3 regions of the Methylomonas stagni genome follow, and region 2 is predicted to be linked to each of the others. Evidence: riboswitches for the same ligand, from Rfam matches in the RefSeq annotation. Region 2 holds a riboswitch; each other region holds the start of a gene.
The links. A riboswitch is a leader RNA that binds a small molecule or an ion and turns the genes downstream of it on or off. The one in region 2 is predicted to bind cyclic di-GMP.
Positions count from the first base shown of each region.

Region 1: another riboswitch for cyclic di-GMP. It lies ahead of ACP4CD_RS05085 (hypothetical protein); the one in region 2 lies ahead of ACP4CD_RS09955 (VPLPA-CTERM sorting domain-containing protein).
Region 3: another riboswitch for cyclic di-GMP. It lies ahead of ACP4CD_RS12240 (hypothetical protein); the one in region 2 lies ahead of ACP4CD_RS09955 (VPLPA-CTERM sorting domain-containing protein).

Region 1 covers NZ_CP189557.1:1,069,331-1,074,622, reverse strand. Annotated here, with positions in the region: gene ACP4CD_RS05100 (hypothetical protein) at 1-802, opposite strand, end outside; gene ACP4CD_RS05095 (VPLPA-CTERM sorting domain-containing protein) at 799-1,653, opposite strand; gene ACP4CD_RS05090 (hypothetical protein) at 1,646-2,482, opposite strand; gene ACP4CD_RS05085 (hypothetical protein) at 2,568-3,338, opposite strand; cyclic di-GMP riboswitch class I at 3,448-3,527, opposite strand; gene ACP4CD_RS05080 (TonB-dependent siderophore receptor) at 3,595-5,292, opposite strand, start outside.
Region 2 covers NZ_CP189557.1:2,158,666-2,163,957, reverse strand. Annotated here, with positions in the region: gene ACP4CD_RS09970 (arsenate reductase ArsC) at 1-45, shown strand, start outside; gene ACP4CD_RS09965 (ArsI/CadI family heavy metal resistance metalloenzyme) at 71-514, shown strand; gene arsB (ACR3 family arsenite efflux transporter) at 539-1,597, shown strand; cyclic di-GMP riboswitch class I at 2,495-2,618, shown strand; gene ACP4CD_RS09955 (VPLPA-CTERM sorting domain-containing protein) at 2,657-3,418, shown strand; gene ACP4CD_RS09950 (hypothetical protein) at 3,483-5,090, shown strand.
Region 3 covers NZ_CP189557.1:2,644,867-2,650,158, forward strand. Annotated here, with positions in the region: gene ACP4CD_RS12225 (hypothetical protein) at 1-342, opposite strand, end outside; gene ACP4CD_RS12230 (hypothetical protein) at 342-1,202, opposite strand; gene ACP4CD_RS12235 (VPLPA-CTERM sorting domain-containing protein) at 1,231-2,016, opposite strand; gene ACP4CD_RS12240 (hypothetical protein) at 2,151-2,921, opposite strand; cyclic di-GMP riboswitch class I at 3,022-3,098, opposite strand; gene ACP4CD_RS12245 (ABC transporter permease) at 3,531-4,151, opposite strand; gene ACP4CD_RS12250 (hypothetical protein) at 4,229-4,537, opposite strand; gene ACP4CD_RS12255 (amino acid adenylation domain-containing protein) at 4,539-5,292, opposite strand, start outside.

The DNA of each region.
Region 1 (5,292 bases), 1.1 Mb from region 2:
TTTGAGTCGTGAAGCTCGGCAACGCGCCGGGATCGCGGGCGTTCAGCGAGGTCGCCAACAGATACTTGCCGAATACCAATTTGGCGCCGACCAGTTCGCCATCCTCGCTACGGCCGCTGACATAGGTTTGACCCGCGGGGCCCACCGCGATCGTGCCGAACGCCGGACTCTCCGGAATGGCGACCGGCGCCTCGAAGCTGATGCCCCCATTGCTGGAACGCGTAAAACGGCGGTCGTCCAGGCCCTCGCGCCAGACCAGATAGACGTGGCCGTCGCTGGAGGTGCCGCTGCGATCGATGCCGATCCGGCCTTTATCGGCGCCTTCGCCGTAAGCGTGGATCGGTACGCCCCAGCTGATGCCGCCGTCCGTGGACTTAAGGACCTGAACGTCTTGAGCGTAGCTGCCGGTTGCATCGTAGTGGAGGTTTTGATAGTAGAAATCGCCGGCCGAATCGACGTCCACCATGATATTGGTGCGCTGTTCGCCCGGCGTGACAACGCCGGGGAAATGCCAGGATAGCCCACCGTCGTCGCTGTAAGCCCAACCACCTTGGCGGTTACCGGACGCGACCGTCGCAAACTGCTTCCAGCCGGCGACCAATCGTTTGGGGTTATTCGGGTCTTGGGCGATGGTCGGCTCGTGCGCGGCGTCGCCGGTAACATTGCGGCCGCCGGCATCGACGTTCATTTGCACACTAACGAACTGTTGGTAAGTCACGGCGTTTGCATTCGCCAGCGGCGCTTGCGCGCCCAGCAGCAGCAAGCACGCGGCCGCGATCGGATCGAGACGGCCGCCGGTCATCGTTTGACTCCACGCCGGCGGATGCCGGTCAAGCCAATCAATCCCGTGCCGAACAACCAAAACGCCGCCGGCACCGGCACGGCGGCCACTTGACCGCAACCGGCGAAACTGCCGACACCCAAACAAAAGTCACCGACATCGGCTTGGCGGGTACCGCCTAAAAAATCGGCATTCTCCGGGCTCATCAACAAGTCGCCGCTCAATTGCCAGTTATTAGCGTCGGCGATTATCAGACTCAAATTCGCCAAATCGAACAACACCATGCTAAAGCTGATGTTGTTTTGCAGGTACCAGCCGCCCGGTGTGCCGGCCTGTCCCAAGTCGTCCCAAGCGGCTTGCCGGTTGGCGACGCTGTAACGCAAGCTGAAGTCGCCAGTCACCAGCGAACCGTTGTAGTTGCCGCGAAACAATTCCACGCCGGTCATGCCCAGGCTACCTGTTCCGGTCAGAGTTTCGCTATCGATGGCGAAATTGGGCGTCGTCGCTTTTACGTAGCGATTTTGGGCCTGACCACTCGGATTGGCGACACTGATGGGCGTGATGTCGTGAACCAGATTCACCGCCGGAATTTCGGTTCTGCTGGTATTGCCGAGATAGAAGTAGGAATCGCTGAACTGGGTGTAGTCGGATTGCGTCGTGTCGAAGTAAGCGACCAGAAACTCACCCGGCGCGCTGGAGCTGCCGCCCACCAGCACCGCCAAGGCCTCTCGGTCGTATTGGGTCGTAAACGTGCCGCCCAAGTTGGCGTGCAGCGCGGTTGCGTTGGCCAGCGCCGGCATGCCGGCGCTCAACGCGGCTATCGCCGCCGCGCTATACCAGCGCGCTACTGACTGCTCGATGCGCTTAAACATGGCTAGCCTCCGAACCGAATATGGTCATTCGGCGGCCCTTGCCACCCAGAACCGCCAAGCCAGTGCCGAACAACCAAATGGCACCGGGTAGCGGAACCGCGCTCACTTGACCGCATCCGGCAAAGCTGCCCGTGCCTAAACAAAAGTCGCCGACATCGGTCAGTGCGCTGCCCAGCAGCATGCCGGCATTTTCCGGCGACATCGCCAGCTCGCCGCTAAATTGCCAGTTATCGGCATCAATCCAGCTAGTACTTAGGTTTATGAAGTCGTAAATCGCCATCGTGAAATAAATATTGTTGTCCAGATACCAACCGCTGCCACCATGGTTTTGGCGAGCGGCATCGAAACGTACCGCGAAATCACCGTTGACCAAGCCGGCGCCGTTGGGTGGGTAGTTTGGCGCGAAGAAGCCTTGGACGCCCGCCAAACCGACTTGACCGGCGGTGCCGCCGGCCAGATTTTCGGTATCGATGTGAAAGTCGGCCGACGTGGCTTGTTGAAAGCGTTGCGCGGCTTGACCGGCAATATCGCCGCCGATCGCGGTAATCGCGAAGGTTTGGTTCAGCGCCGGAATTTCGGCGGTAGCGACTTGGCCGACCAGGGCGCCGCCACTAGTGGCGGGATCGGTCGGGTCGGCCGCCACCGCGTCCCAATATGTGCTGAGGTAATAGCCACCAGCGTAAGGTGCCAGCGCGACAGTGTCCAGATTCATCGTAAACGTGCCGGAGTTCGGCGCGTTTAGAACCAAGGCCATCGCATTCGGCGACAGCGCCAACGCGGCAACCAAGGGTAGCCCGAGGCGGATTCGGTAAAAAGGCAAAATAGGCATCGCGATTCCTGTAAAAAACGGTGAGCAAGCGCCGCGCCGGCACAATCTGTCGCGGCGCTCTGATCGAACCAGCAAAAAGGTTGGCTTAAACCGCAAGGTTCTTACGGCGCGTCGCACCGACCAAGCCAATCAGACCACTACCGAACAACCAGACGGCGGTCGGCACGGGTACCGCCGCCGGAAGGTTCATCGAGAGGCTGCCGACGACCGTATCGGTGGCGGAAATCCCCAGGAACGATCCCCAGGTCAGGCCGAACGGGCTGGGATACTTATTGCTGCCGCTTCCAAAAATCAGGTCACCGCTCAAAGTCAGTTCGCCGCCGGCGTTCACGGTTTCGCTGGCATTGGTCAGTTGCAAAAAGGTGGTGCCCGAGAAAAATTGGTCGTAAGTCACCAGATTCCACACGCCACCGATTTTTTGCAGACGAAAATCGTAAGGTGTTAATGAGCCGCTACTGGTGCCGGGTACCGACATGCGCATGCCGCCGCTGAGACCGATTTGGCCACTGGCGGTGTTACCGACCTCCATCGTGGTCGCTTGTAGCGTGCGGTTGACGGCGGCGTAACTGACCGTCGTAAGATTGGTGTTAATCGCTAGCGTCATGTCGATGGCCGATGCAATGCCGCCGACGGTATCGGCGGTAATGGCGATCTGGTTGTAGCTGGCATCAAAGAAGCTATCGATCCGCCAACCACCGGTGACGGCGGCTAACGCCGCGTTGTCGATTGAAATGCCGACGCTGCCGGTAACGAGCGCGGCTTCAGCGCTGGCAGGCGCGAGAAATCCGCCCAACATCGCGATGGAAAGAGCACCGGCGGTGGCTAGTTGCAATCGGTAACTGTGTTTTTGTGTCATGGCATGTCCTTAAAGGGTCGAAATAATGAAAATGTCTGGCCGCAAGGCGCACGTTTCCCGTAACGCCGGACCGAGTTTTCGGTCCGGCGCTGGAAGCGAACATGGCAGTACGGGCAACCCGGCGGTCTTTTGGTCCAAAGATCCGTGGTTTTCCGGCTCCGTCTCGCGGCGGATGTGGCGTTTTTGCCGCCGGTCCCGGCGGCTTCACTCTAGTTCCTTAAGTGATCCGTCCTTTAGCTCCGTGTGTTCAGGCGACCTAATAGCGGTACGCGATGTTGAAATACAGTTCGGTATCCGCGCCGGGTGCGACCCGGCCGTCGAAATAATCGAAAGGTCGATAATAATGTTCGCCGCTAAGGTTTTTGACGGTGGCCGCCAATTTCCATGCCGACGTTTCGTACCCCAGACTGGCGTCCACACAGTGGTAGCCGGAGGTCTTGAAGCGGTTGTCCTTGGATAAATAGGCGCCCGCGCTTAAATTCACGCCAACCCCGATTCGCCAACCGGGCAGTAAGGAGGCCGGCAGTTGGTAATTCAACCACAGCCGCCCGGCCTGGTCGGGCACCTGAGGCAAACGGTTACCGGCCGGAACGCCGGCTTTATCGTCCTGGTAGCGCGCCAACGTGTACGCATAATTGCCAAGCAAATCCAGCCCTTCCGATAACCGCCAATTCAAGTCCGCTTCCACGCCCTCGGCGCGTTGACCGCCGGAGGCGGTCGAGCGTAGCAAGGTGTCGTTCCCATCGGTTACCGCTACCCGTTCGCGGTCGATTCGGAATACGGCAAATTGACCGCGCCAGATACCGTCGATATCGAATTTCAAACCGGTCTCGACGTGGCGCGCCAATTCCGGCAACGGCGTATCGGCAAACTCGACGAAGGGCTGGCCGCGCATACCTTCGCTGTAACCGGCAAACCAGGTCCAGGCTGAACCGATGTCGACGGCGACGCCCAACCGGGGCAACCATTTCTCGGTGTCGGTGCTGTTCGAGCGGCCGCTCGCGGTGTTTCGAAAATCGATGGCCACCTTCCCTCTACGCAAGCCGGCCAGCAAATGTAGCCGATTGTAAAAACTGCCCTGCCATTGCAGATAGCCGCCGTAGGTCAGATTACCGATAAACTGGTTTGGCTGCGCCGGTTCGGGGACGGCATACCTTAACCCGAAGTTGGGTTGGGCAAGATCCACCAAACCGGTATTCGCCAAATCGGCGCCGACGAAGCCAATATCGTCGAGTTCGCCGCGGTCGGCACCGATGACCAACGTGTGCTCGCTGTTTTCCGAGGCGAACTTTCCGGTCAGATAGCCGAGCACGCTGAACTCGCGTTGGCCTTGATACAACTCGGCGTTAACCAGCCCCCATGCCGACGCTCCCAATGCGCTCAGCGGCCGATCGGCTATAAAGCCATCGTCGCCGAATAGCGTTTGCACCCGCTGATCGAAACTGGCTCGAGACACCCGGCTTTTCAGCGTGATCGTCCAGTGCTTATCCCAACGATGCTCGAACTCGCCCCAAATCGCTTGGCTGTCCGAACGGCTTTGGGGCGCATCGGCCGGGCCGATAAAGCTGTCCGGTGGGAGCCGAAACCGGCCGGCTAAGGTGCCGGTGGCCGGCAAGCCTTGATACTCGGTTTGCCGCCAATGCGACAATTTCCCGCGCAAGGTAAGCTTGTTACGATGGTTGTCGGTGAAGGTCAGGGCCGGATTCAAGTTGTAACGCTGGGTCTCGACCGCATCGACGCGGTTGCCGGCATCGGTAAATTCACCGGTCATCCGCAGCCAAACCCGGCTATGCAAAGGCTGATTGATATCGAAATTCGGTTGAAAGTAGTCGTGAGATCCCGTTCGGAAGCCGAATTCGCCGAAAGCCTCGGGTCGAGCTTGCTTGGAAATCAAATTCACGACACCGCCGACCGGGGCGCCCGAGCCGCCGGCGTAGAGCAGGGCGTTGCTGCC
Region 2 (5,292 bases):
CGCTTCAAGGCCGAACTGGATCGCATCGGCGCCTTGTTACCTTAATCCCTCTCGCGGAGAAAACAGCCTTATGAAACGTTTCCATATTCACCTTGCCGTCGACGATCTGCAACGGAACATCGAATTTTACAGCGCGCTGTTCCAAGCCGAACCCAGCGTCGTCCACGACGACTACGCCAAATGGATGCTGGACGATCCGCGCATCAACTTCGCGATCTCCAACCGGGGCCGAGCAGCGGGCGTGGATCATCTCGGCATTCAAGTCGAATCGGAGCAGGCCTTGACCGAAATTCAGCAGGTGCTGCAACAAGCGGCGTTGCCCGTCATCGAGCAAAAACAGGCCGCCTGCTGCTACACCGAGTCGGACAAATACTGGACGGTCGATCCGCAAGGCGTCCCCTGGGAAGCTTTTCATTCGTTGAAAAGCATTCCGATATTCGGTAAAGACGCCGATTTGCCGACCGATAGCGCTGCGAGTTGCTGCGGTCCTTCGTCGAATTGCAGCCCTATCTGATCGAACAGTTCGAGGTTTTCCACGATGAATTTGCCAATCTGCCCGCAGCCGCGCTTGTCGTTTTTGGACCGCTTCCTAACCTTGTGGATATTTCTCGCGATGTTGCTGGGTGTGGGCATCGGCTTTGCGTTTCCGGAACAGGTGAATCGCCTGAACACCCAGGCTTCGGTCGGCACCACCAACGTCCCGATTGCGATCGGTTTGATTCTGATGATGTATCCGCCGCTGGCGAAAGTGCGTTACGAGGAACTCGGCGACGTGTTTCGTAACGGCCGGGTGTTGGCGCTGTCGCTGGTGCAAAACTGGCTGATCGGTCCGCTGTTGATGTTCGGCTTGGCGATCGGATTTTTAGCCGACTATCCGGAATACATGACCGGCTTGATCCTGATTGGCCTGGCCCGTTGCATTGCGATGGTGATCGTCTGGAACGAACTGGCGCGCGGCGATAACGACTACTGCGCCGGGCTAGTGGCCTTTAACAGTGTGTTTCAAGTGCTGTTTTTCGGGGTTTATGCCTGGTTGTTCGTCACCGTGTTGCCGCCGCTGTTCGGTTCGCCGGGCAGTTTGGTGGCGGTGACGATCGCCGATATTGCCCAAAGCGTGTTTATTTATCTGGGGATTCCGTTTATCGGCGGCTTCGCGACGCGTTGGCTGTTGGTCAGAGCCAATGGCAAGGACTGGTACCAGCAGCGCTTCGTACCCAAAATCAGCCCGCTGACGCTGATCGCGTTACTGTTTACGATCGTGACGATGTTCTCGTTGAAGGGCGAATTGATCGTGCAATTGCCGCTGGACGTGTTGCGTATCGCGTTACCGCTGCTGATTTATTTCGTCGCGATGTTTCTGGTCAGTTTCGCGATGGGCAAACTGATCGGCGCCGACTACGGCCAAACCACGACATTGGCCTTTACCGCCGCCAGCAACAACTTCGAATTGGCGATCGCGGTGGCGGTGGCGGTGTTCGGCATCGACAGCGGCGCAGCTTTCGCGGCGGTGATTGGGCCGCTGATCGAAGTGCCGGTCATGGTCGGCTTGGTGAACGTCGCGTTCGCGATTCAAAAGCGCTGGTTTGTTGGGCGCTAGTCCCGGCAGGCTTCGGCGTTCTCGCCAGCACCGGCTTTTTCGAACGATCGATCCCCCTGGAACCTCGGTTTCGGTCAATTTCTCGCAATTCGGCGTCAGCCGCCGCATGCCCTCTACATCCGGCCCTATTTCTCACTGGTGTTTCTCGGGCTGAGCTCGTCTAAGCCCGGACCGGCGTGCCCTTCGACAGGGCGAACGATATTACAAGAGCCGGGTTAATAGGTCCCGCTCCGGCGGGGAAGCACAAACACGCCATTCCCAATGCCACGGGCATCCTGACTTTGCAAGCTATAGTTTTCCCGTTTGGGAAACTCCGGTAGGCGGCGTTTTAGCGGCGACCGAGTGTTTAGCCGCGAATCGCCGATAACTGCGGTTAGCGCGTTTGCAACGCCGGGCAAAGTCAGTCCATCAGTGCTTGGTCCCCGCGACAGCGTCTAACGATTAGCACAGTTGCCCTCTCGCCGATATTCGTTTCCGGCCAATGTTAAGTCCTCCAATCGTTGGGCGGGCGGCCGATGCCGCACGCCAAATTCGACAGTCCATGTCGGATGCGCCCAATTTAGCCTGTTAGGTACGCGGTCCGTGGCGGCAACGATTCGCCCTTGAAAAACAACGTGCTGCGGCATTCGGCGATGTTTCGGCGTATCACGCATGTAATACATTTCACGATTCTTTAACAGAGCTGTAACGGAAACTTATTGATTTGTTTGGAATAATTCGCCGCAACTGAGATGGCAGGGAGCCGCGGATCTTGGTTGATGCGGAATTACAGGGAACAGGGAAGACCAGCGAAGGGAGCGGCAAGAGGAAGAAGGTAGGGAGTAGGTTGCAATACGGACACATGGTAGCGGGGATAGCGACACCACTCGAGGTGTTAGAAGTTTAGTGAGCAGGTAAGCGTGTAAAAGCCAAACTCGCCGCGAGGCGGGGACGGAAAGTTTCAGGTCTTGGCTTGGGTCGGTCGCCGGGGATGGCGGCGGGCGGTAGGAAGCCGACAAGCCAAGACGGCTGGGCTGTCACCTTATGTATTTTTTAAATCTTAAACATAAGGAAACCATTATGAAATCTTTAAACAAAGCCTTGTTGGCGGCGGCGATGTTTGCTGCCACCGGCGCGGCGAATGCGTCTATCAACAACACTAGCGCGGCTACGGTCGAAGCGTATTTGTCGGTATACGACAAAAGCCAAACCTTGACGTTCACGCTGGATTTGGGCGTGTTGATGAGCGATCTGATCGCCAACGTCGCCAACGACAGTTATACGCTGAGCTACAACCTGGCCGACAACGATATGTGGAACACTTTTGCCAGCGGTATGGACGCTTCGCAAACCAAGTTCGCGGTTGCCGTCGGTTACGGTTCCAAGCAGATGATTACCGGTATGGTCGAGATCCCCAAATTCACGAATTTGACTGTGTCGGCAAACACCGGAACGGCAATTAAAAATCACGCGAATGAAATTAACGGTGGACAAGTTGCGGATAACCCCGGTGCTACCGCAGCCGACTATGCGGCCAATCTGAGTTCGTTGGTGTACGACTCCGATACCCCGAAAACCGGGCAGCACAACCAATTCAACACCATCTTCACCGCAGTCAGCTTGGCTCAAGCCAATATAGCCTACGGCACCTCCGGCGATTTCTGGTACTACAACGGCATTCAGCCTCACACTCTGGCCGCCGGTAAATGGACCCTGGCCGGCGATCTGCTGACCTACGCTCCGGTCCAAGCCAATGTGCCGCTGCCGGCCGCGGTTTGGATGTTCGGCGCCGGCCTGATGGGCATGTTGCGCGCGACCCGCCGTAAATACGCCGCCGCGTAAGCGGTATTCGGAGCGGCGTTGGCGCCGCTCCGGTTTTCACGATTGATAACTCGAGGAACTACCCATGAAAAACTTAGTATTAGGCACCGCGATCAGTGCCTTGCTGGCCGCATCAGGTGTGCAAGCCGCCACCATCAATGATCCGATTCCGGTCGACGGCAATAACCTGCCGATCATCGACGCCAGCCAAACCAACGTGTTGTATCTGTCCGGCGCCTCCGCGGCGGTCAACTTTATCGAAAAGCTGATCACCGATTCATCGGTACCGGCCGCCGATAAAGTCTGCGACACCACTAAAAAAGTTTGGAAATACAAAGACAGCCTGACCGGTTCCGACCAAAACGCTTATTTGTGCACCCGCGCTACTACCAACAGCAATGTACCGACCAACAAGCCTTACATCTTGGTCTACAAACGCAGCGCCGGCGGTTCCGCGTTCGGCGTTAGCCCTATCATCGCCGAAGCCAACGGCGATACCGCCAATGCTACGATCGAGTTTTTGAAAATCAGCTCGGCTTGCACCTCCAACACCTTGCCGGTCGCCGGTTCGACGCTGGGCTTGATCACCTGCCCTTACGACTTGGCCGATGCTAGCAAATACAGCACCCACATCTCCGACTTCGGCATTTCCGACGTCGATCCGGGGCAATTTACCGGAAACAACGCCCCAACCGGCTATCTGAATGTGACTTCCGACGATGTCGCTAAATTGACCGTGAAAAGCGCTTCGGCGGTGACCTTCGGCGTGCCGGTCACCAAAAAACTGTATTTTGCATTGCAAGCCGCTCAAATCGCCAACGGTTCCTTGGCGGGCTGCGCGGTCGGTGCCGAAACCGAGGCCTGCATGCCTAGCCTGAGTTCGGCGCAAATCGCATCGATTCATGCCGGCAGCTGGGCGGACTGGAATCAATTGAAAGTGACCGGTTCCACCGGTTTGTACGATTGGGTCCAAGCTAATGCCGCAGCTTATTTGCCGGGTTCTTCGTTGTTGCACACCTGCCGCCGCGAAAACGGTTCCGGTACCCAGGCCCAATCCAACATTAAATTCCTGCACGATCCTTGCACCGAAGCGGCAGTCGCTACTTCACCGGCCGCAGACGCAGTGTCCTTGGGTTTCAGTGAAGGCGACGGCTATCCGATGATCCACGAGAACAACACCTCGGGTTCGGTCGGCAACTGCTTGGACGAGCTGAACGACGGCAGCAACGCCGCCAACGGTTTCAATAACACCTACGGTGTGCGCTGGGCGGTCGGTATCCAGTCTCTGGAGAAAAAGACCGCCGTATCCAGCAACTTCCGTTTTGTTAAAGTCGATGGCGTGGCGCCGACCCTGGCTAACGTGGTCAACGGCAAATACAAGGACTGGGCGGAAAACACTTTCCAATATTGGACCGACCACTTTTCCGACGCCAACCTGAAAAAACTGACCAACGCGATCATTACTTCAGCCGGCGCGCCGGAAGTGATGGCGGCGCTGAATGCCGGTTTCACCCACACCTTTACCGCTACTCCAGGTGCATTCTTGGCCGTACCGACCAGCTTTGCTCCCGAAGCCAACGGTGCGTTTAACGCCAGCCGTCCGGTCAATCCATACAGTCATGCGACAGCAGCCGCATCGACTAATGCCTGCCGCGCACCAACCATTTACAACAACGGCGATGCCAAACTGTAATGGTTGATTAGGGGCAATCCCGAACCAGGTCAGGGACGACCGCCTTAAAAAGTGACCGGGGCAGTCGCGGCAACGCGGCTGACCCGGCCGCTTTTTCGGTTTTAACGCGATTGCCATTTTCGGGGCGACGCGGTCGATTCGTAGCAGGCCGGTTGCCGGTGCGAATGCCCGCCGCGCGTCACCGGTTTGTCATAAAAGCTTA
Region 3 (5,292 bases), 490 kb from region 2:
CACGCCTTGAAAATGCCAGTGCTTACCGCCGTCGTCGCTATAAGCCCAACCGCCTTCCCGGCTGCCCGAAGCGATACTGGTAAATTGCTTCCAGCCCGCGACCAACCGGTCTGGGTTATTCGGATCGAGAGCGATCGTCGGCTCGTGAGCCGCGTCGCCGACAACGTTATCGCCGGTCGGGTCCACATTCATTTGAATGCTCGAATACGGTCCGTACGGAAACAGCGATTGCGCAGCGGCGCTTTCCGGCATCGCGCCGCAGACCGCTAACACGCTCAAGCCCAAGCAATGGGCGGAAATCCCTCGCGGCAACGGCGCGGCGCGACCTAGGCGAACGTCCATCACGCCCTCCTGAATCGGCGATAGCCGTTGATACCGATACCGGCAATCCCCGAAGCGAAGAACCAAACCGCCGAAGGCAATGGAACGGCGGCCACTTGGCCGCAACCGCTATAGGCACCCACGCCTAAACAAAAATCCCCCAAATCGGCCAAGACGGTATTTTTCAAAAAGAACGCGTTTTCGGGGGACAGTAATAAATCGCCGCTGAGCATCCAATCGCCGGCACTGCTGTACTGCAACCGCAAATTAGCCAATTCGTAAGCCACCGCGCTAAACGAAACGTTATTCTGCAAATACCAGCCGCCCGGCGTGCCCGAAACGCCAAAGGCATCCCACATGGTCTGCCGCGCCTCCGGGTCGTATTTCAGCGAGTAATCGCCGTTCAGCAAGGTGCCGGAAAAGCTTCCTCGAAACATCTCGACGCCGGTCATGCCCATCGTGCCGGTACCCGCCAAGGTGTCCGAATCGATCGAGAAGTCCGGCGTCGTGGCTTGGACGTTGCGGCCGGAAAGCTGACCGCTGGGGTTGCTGGCACTGACGGGGGTGATGTCGTGTACCAAGTTCACGGCTGGAATTTCGACACGCGTCGGATTATTGAAGTAAAACGACGAATCGGTGCGAACCGTGTAGTCGGACTCGATGGTGTCGAAATATTGCGCCAGAAAGTATCCCGGCTGGGTCAACGAGCCGAAGTTGGAGAGCGCTAAAGCATCGCGGTCCAGATTCATCGTGAAGGTGCCTCCGGAATTCGCGTTTAACAACGCGGCATCGGCCTGCGTAACGAATCCGCCGGCGACCAGCGCGAAAACCGTCGAAACCGCGGTCAAGTATTTTGATGTTTCAAGGCGATGGCATGTCATCGAAACCTCCTGTTAACTGATATCCCGATCAAGCGGATCGGTTGCGAAAACCGCTCACGCCCATGCCGATTAAGCCGGTCATAAACATCCAGACGGCGGCCGGCAGCGGGACCACGGAGGTTTGAAAGCTGAAGGTACCGATGCGCGCATTAGCATTGCGGGCCGGACCGGCCCCAAGATGATCGAATCCCCAACCGTAACCCAACTCGCCGCTCAAAGACAGCACGTTTCCGTTGATCTCGGAAACCACGTTAAACAACTCGAAAGCCACCGCTTTAAAGCCGAGGGTGTTGTAAATGACCCAATCCGAACTTTCCGGCGTTTTTAGCGCTTCCGCGGGATTATAGGTCAGCGTCATGTCGCCCATTAATACCCGGTTAGTGGGGGGCGCGACATCCACTCGATAGCGCAGGCCGCCGGCCAGGCCGATAGAGCCCGACGCGGTGCCGGTAATGTCGTTGGGGTCGAACGTGAAGGCAGTGGCGCTATTGTGCCGACCCGACGGGTTGTCGGCCACATGGGCACCATTGACGGTAAATTTCAATCCGGTGGCCGGAATTTCGTTCGCCGCGTAATCGGTCAGATCGACGGGCGTATTGTAATCGCGCAACTCTTCAAAGGTTTTTGAGGCCAGCGAAGCGTCGTAGTATTCCTCGACGTATATGGATGGCGCAGCGGTCCTATCTAGATCGATACCGTTCTCGAAAGCGTCTCGATCGATATTGATAATCAGCGAACCGCCGGATACGGTAGCGCCGTGCGCGGATGTCGCGGCAAGGGTTAACGACAGCACGATCAGGTATAGAAATTTCATGCGTATTCCTTGAAAAAAATTGGGTTTCTAATAAGTCGCTTACCGGCCAAGTTCGGGCTCTACCCCCGACCGTTAACGGAAAGCAAAGCGCCCCGCAGCCTTTTGCGACGGAAGGATGAGCGGTCTGGTAAGGCTTAGGCGGATAAGCCCGATTTACCTCTGGAGGCGCCTAACAGGCCGACCAATCCGCTCCCGAACAACCACACGCCGGCCGGCAGCGGCACTGCGGCGGGCGCCAGATTGAAGGTACCCACTTTGACCGATGTGCTGCCGTTAAACAGCAAATTCCAGGAGTAACCCAAAGTGGAAAGATACAAATCGCCGCTTAGCGATAATTCGCCATTACCGTTGACCGACTCGGTGGCATTCACCAAGCGGAACAAGGCTGGATCTTGCGCGGGGCTACTAAAACCGGCGCTGTAGGTAAAGATATTCCACGTCCCACTGGCTTTTTTCAGGTAAAAATCACCAGGGTTCAGGTAGGAGCCGCCACCGGCGGGTTCCATCCGAAATGCACCGCTCAAGCCGATTTGGCCTGCCGCCGTGTTGCTGGCATCCATCGTCGTGGCCTCCTGCTTTCTCGCGCCGTAGCTGATGGTGGTGCCATTGGCGTTCACCGGCAACGAAACGCTGAAGGTCTCGGTCTGACTGAGAGCAACACCGCCGGTCGTGTCCAGATCGATCGGCGTTGCGTTATAACTCTCGTCCCAAAAATTGGCGATATACCAACCTTCGGAACCGCCAACAGCCGAGGTAAATGCGGAATTGTCGATGGTCATATTCGCGACGCCGCTAACGAGGGCCGCGTTGGCATCGCCTGCCGTTAACAGACCGCCGCCGAATACGCTGATTGCCAGAACGCCGGCATAGGCCGCTTTCAAACTGTGTTTGTTTAATAGGTTCATTGTTTTCCTTACAAAACGATCTAAGATTGATTTAATGGGCAAAATCCAGGCCCCGATACGGATGGAAGCGCGTCACATCCCATTGCAGAGCCCAAAGTTCGAAGGCAACCCGGCCGTCTTATTCCAAGACCCGTGGCTTTCCGGCTCCGCCTCGCGGCGGATGTGGCGAAATTGCCGCTTCCGTGCGGCATCGCCCGAATCCTTGAGCGAGGTTTTCCTAGATTTCCGGCGGCTTTTCCGAACGGCGCAAGATGCCGTCATTCGGCAGCCGCCAAGGCTCGAAACCCAACGATACTGGCTTAGAGAGAGCGTCGCGAAACGCAAACCCGCCGACATAAACCTATCGTCATTTCCCGAGTTGCTGATCTAACAGCAAAGACCAGGCCAATTAAAAAGCCATTGTTTTACAACGACTAACATTTTTACCGACGGCCAAACAAACCCAAACCACGTGATTTGCCTCAGCAACTGCGTGAAATCACCTATTCAAACGATTCGCCGGTATTTGTGACAACTCCACGTATCTCGAAACCTAAGCCACGTCGAATCAACGGGCGGAATGCGCCAGCTCCCGGTGAGTCGCACGGACCTCCATGGATTGACCGCTCCTCAATCTTCCACCCATTTAAACCGCAGCGCGGCGGTCGTTAGAAACAACAGCGTCATCGCGGCCAGGCTCATCAACGCCGGTGCTATCTCGGCCAAACCGGCGCCGTCGATCATGACCGCGCGAGCCGCTTGCAGCATGTGGGTTAGCGGGAAAATCAGCGTCAGGTTCTGCAACAGCGCCGGTGCGCCTTCCAGCGAAAACCAAACCCCGGACAGCAGTATCATCGGCAAGGTCAGCAGGTTCAGGATGCCCAAGGCCAACTCCTCGCTACCGGTCCGGCTCGCCATCAACAAACCTAGACTGATCAAAGTTACCGAACCGAGTACCGCTATCAGCGCCAACAAGGCATAAGCCCCCTGCACTAAAAAGTCGAACAAGACGTTCATCGCGACAAATTGCAGCACGACCGCCAGCATCAACAGCCCCAGCCGGCTGACGACTTGCGCCGACAGGAACTCAAAAGCGTTGACCGGCGAGGCTTTCAAGCGTTTAAGCACGCCGCTTTTGCGATACCTGACGATCGTAAATCCGACTCCGAACAAACTGCCGTGCATGATGTTGATGGCTAAAATGCCGGGCAAAACCCAATCGAGGTAGCGTACCCGCCGCCCGGAAACCACTTGCTTTTTCCAGGTGGCGGCTCGATCGCCAGCCAGCAGGACTTTTTCCAGCAGATAGCCCTGCCCGGAACTGTCGTTTATCCAATAGCCGTTTTCCGCCCCCCTTGCACCACCATATCCAGTTGATGATGCTGCAGTTTGGCTAACGCCTTATCCAGTTCCGGGTAGTCGATGAATTGCAGATATTGGGTGGTCTTAAACGCGGTAATCTGCGAATTAGCCTCGCCGGTCACGCCCACTTTAAACAGCGCGCTGTCCTGATCGTCGAATATCGCCGCTATGCCGACGATCAAAATCACCGGAAACACGAAATTCCAGATCCAGGTGGCTTTGTCGCGGATCAATTCGATATTGCGGGCTTTTAGCAATGCCAAAAAATGCTTCATCTCAACTTCTCAAGGAGTGGCCGGTTAATTTAAGAAACAGGTTTTCCAGATTCGGCGTGGCGACCGTCAAGCCTTCCAGCGAGACATGCAAGCGCGTCAATTGGGCGATCGCCGCTTCCACATTGGCGGTGACGAACTCGACCGTTTCGGCGCCGGCAGTCACCGCGAACGGCAAACCCGGAATGTCCGCCAGGCCGCTGGCACTCGGTAAACGGATCAGTACGCCGTCGAAATGCTCCCGCAATAGATTCTGTGGCGTGTCCTGGACGATAATCCGGCCTTGATCCATGATGGCGATTTCGTCGCAAAGCTGCTCCGCTTCCTCCATGTAATGCGTGGTCAGCACAATGGTCTTGCCGCGCGTTTTAATCTCCCGAATCAAGCTCCAAAAGTTGTGGCGCGATTGCGGGTCCAGGCCGGTGGTCGGTTCGTCCAGAAACAAAATGTCGGGATCGTTGATCAAGGCGATGCCCAGCAACAAGCGTTGCCGCTGACCGCCGGACAATTTGCGGGAATCGCGATTGATATAGTCTTGCAAGGCACAGGCTTCGATAATCTCTTCCAGCGGCAAACCGCGCGGATACAGCTTTTGAAACAGTTGCAGGGATTCCTTGACCGTCAGGGTGTCCGGCAAGGCCGTATGCTGAAACTGAATGCCGATATGTTGGCTATAACGCCGGTCGATAGGCTCGCCGCGAAACAAGATCTCGCCTTTGCTGGGCTTGAGTATGCCCTCCATCATTTCCAGCGTGGAG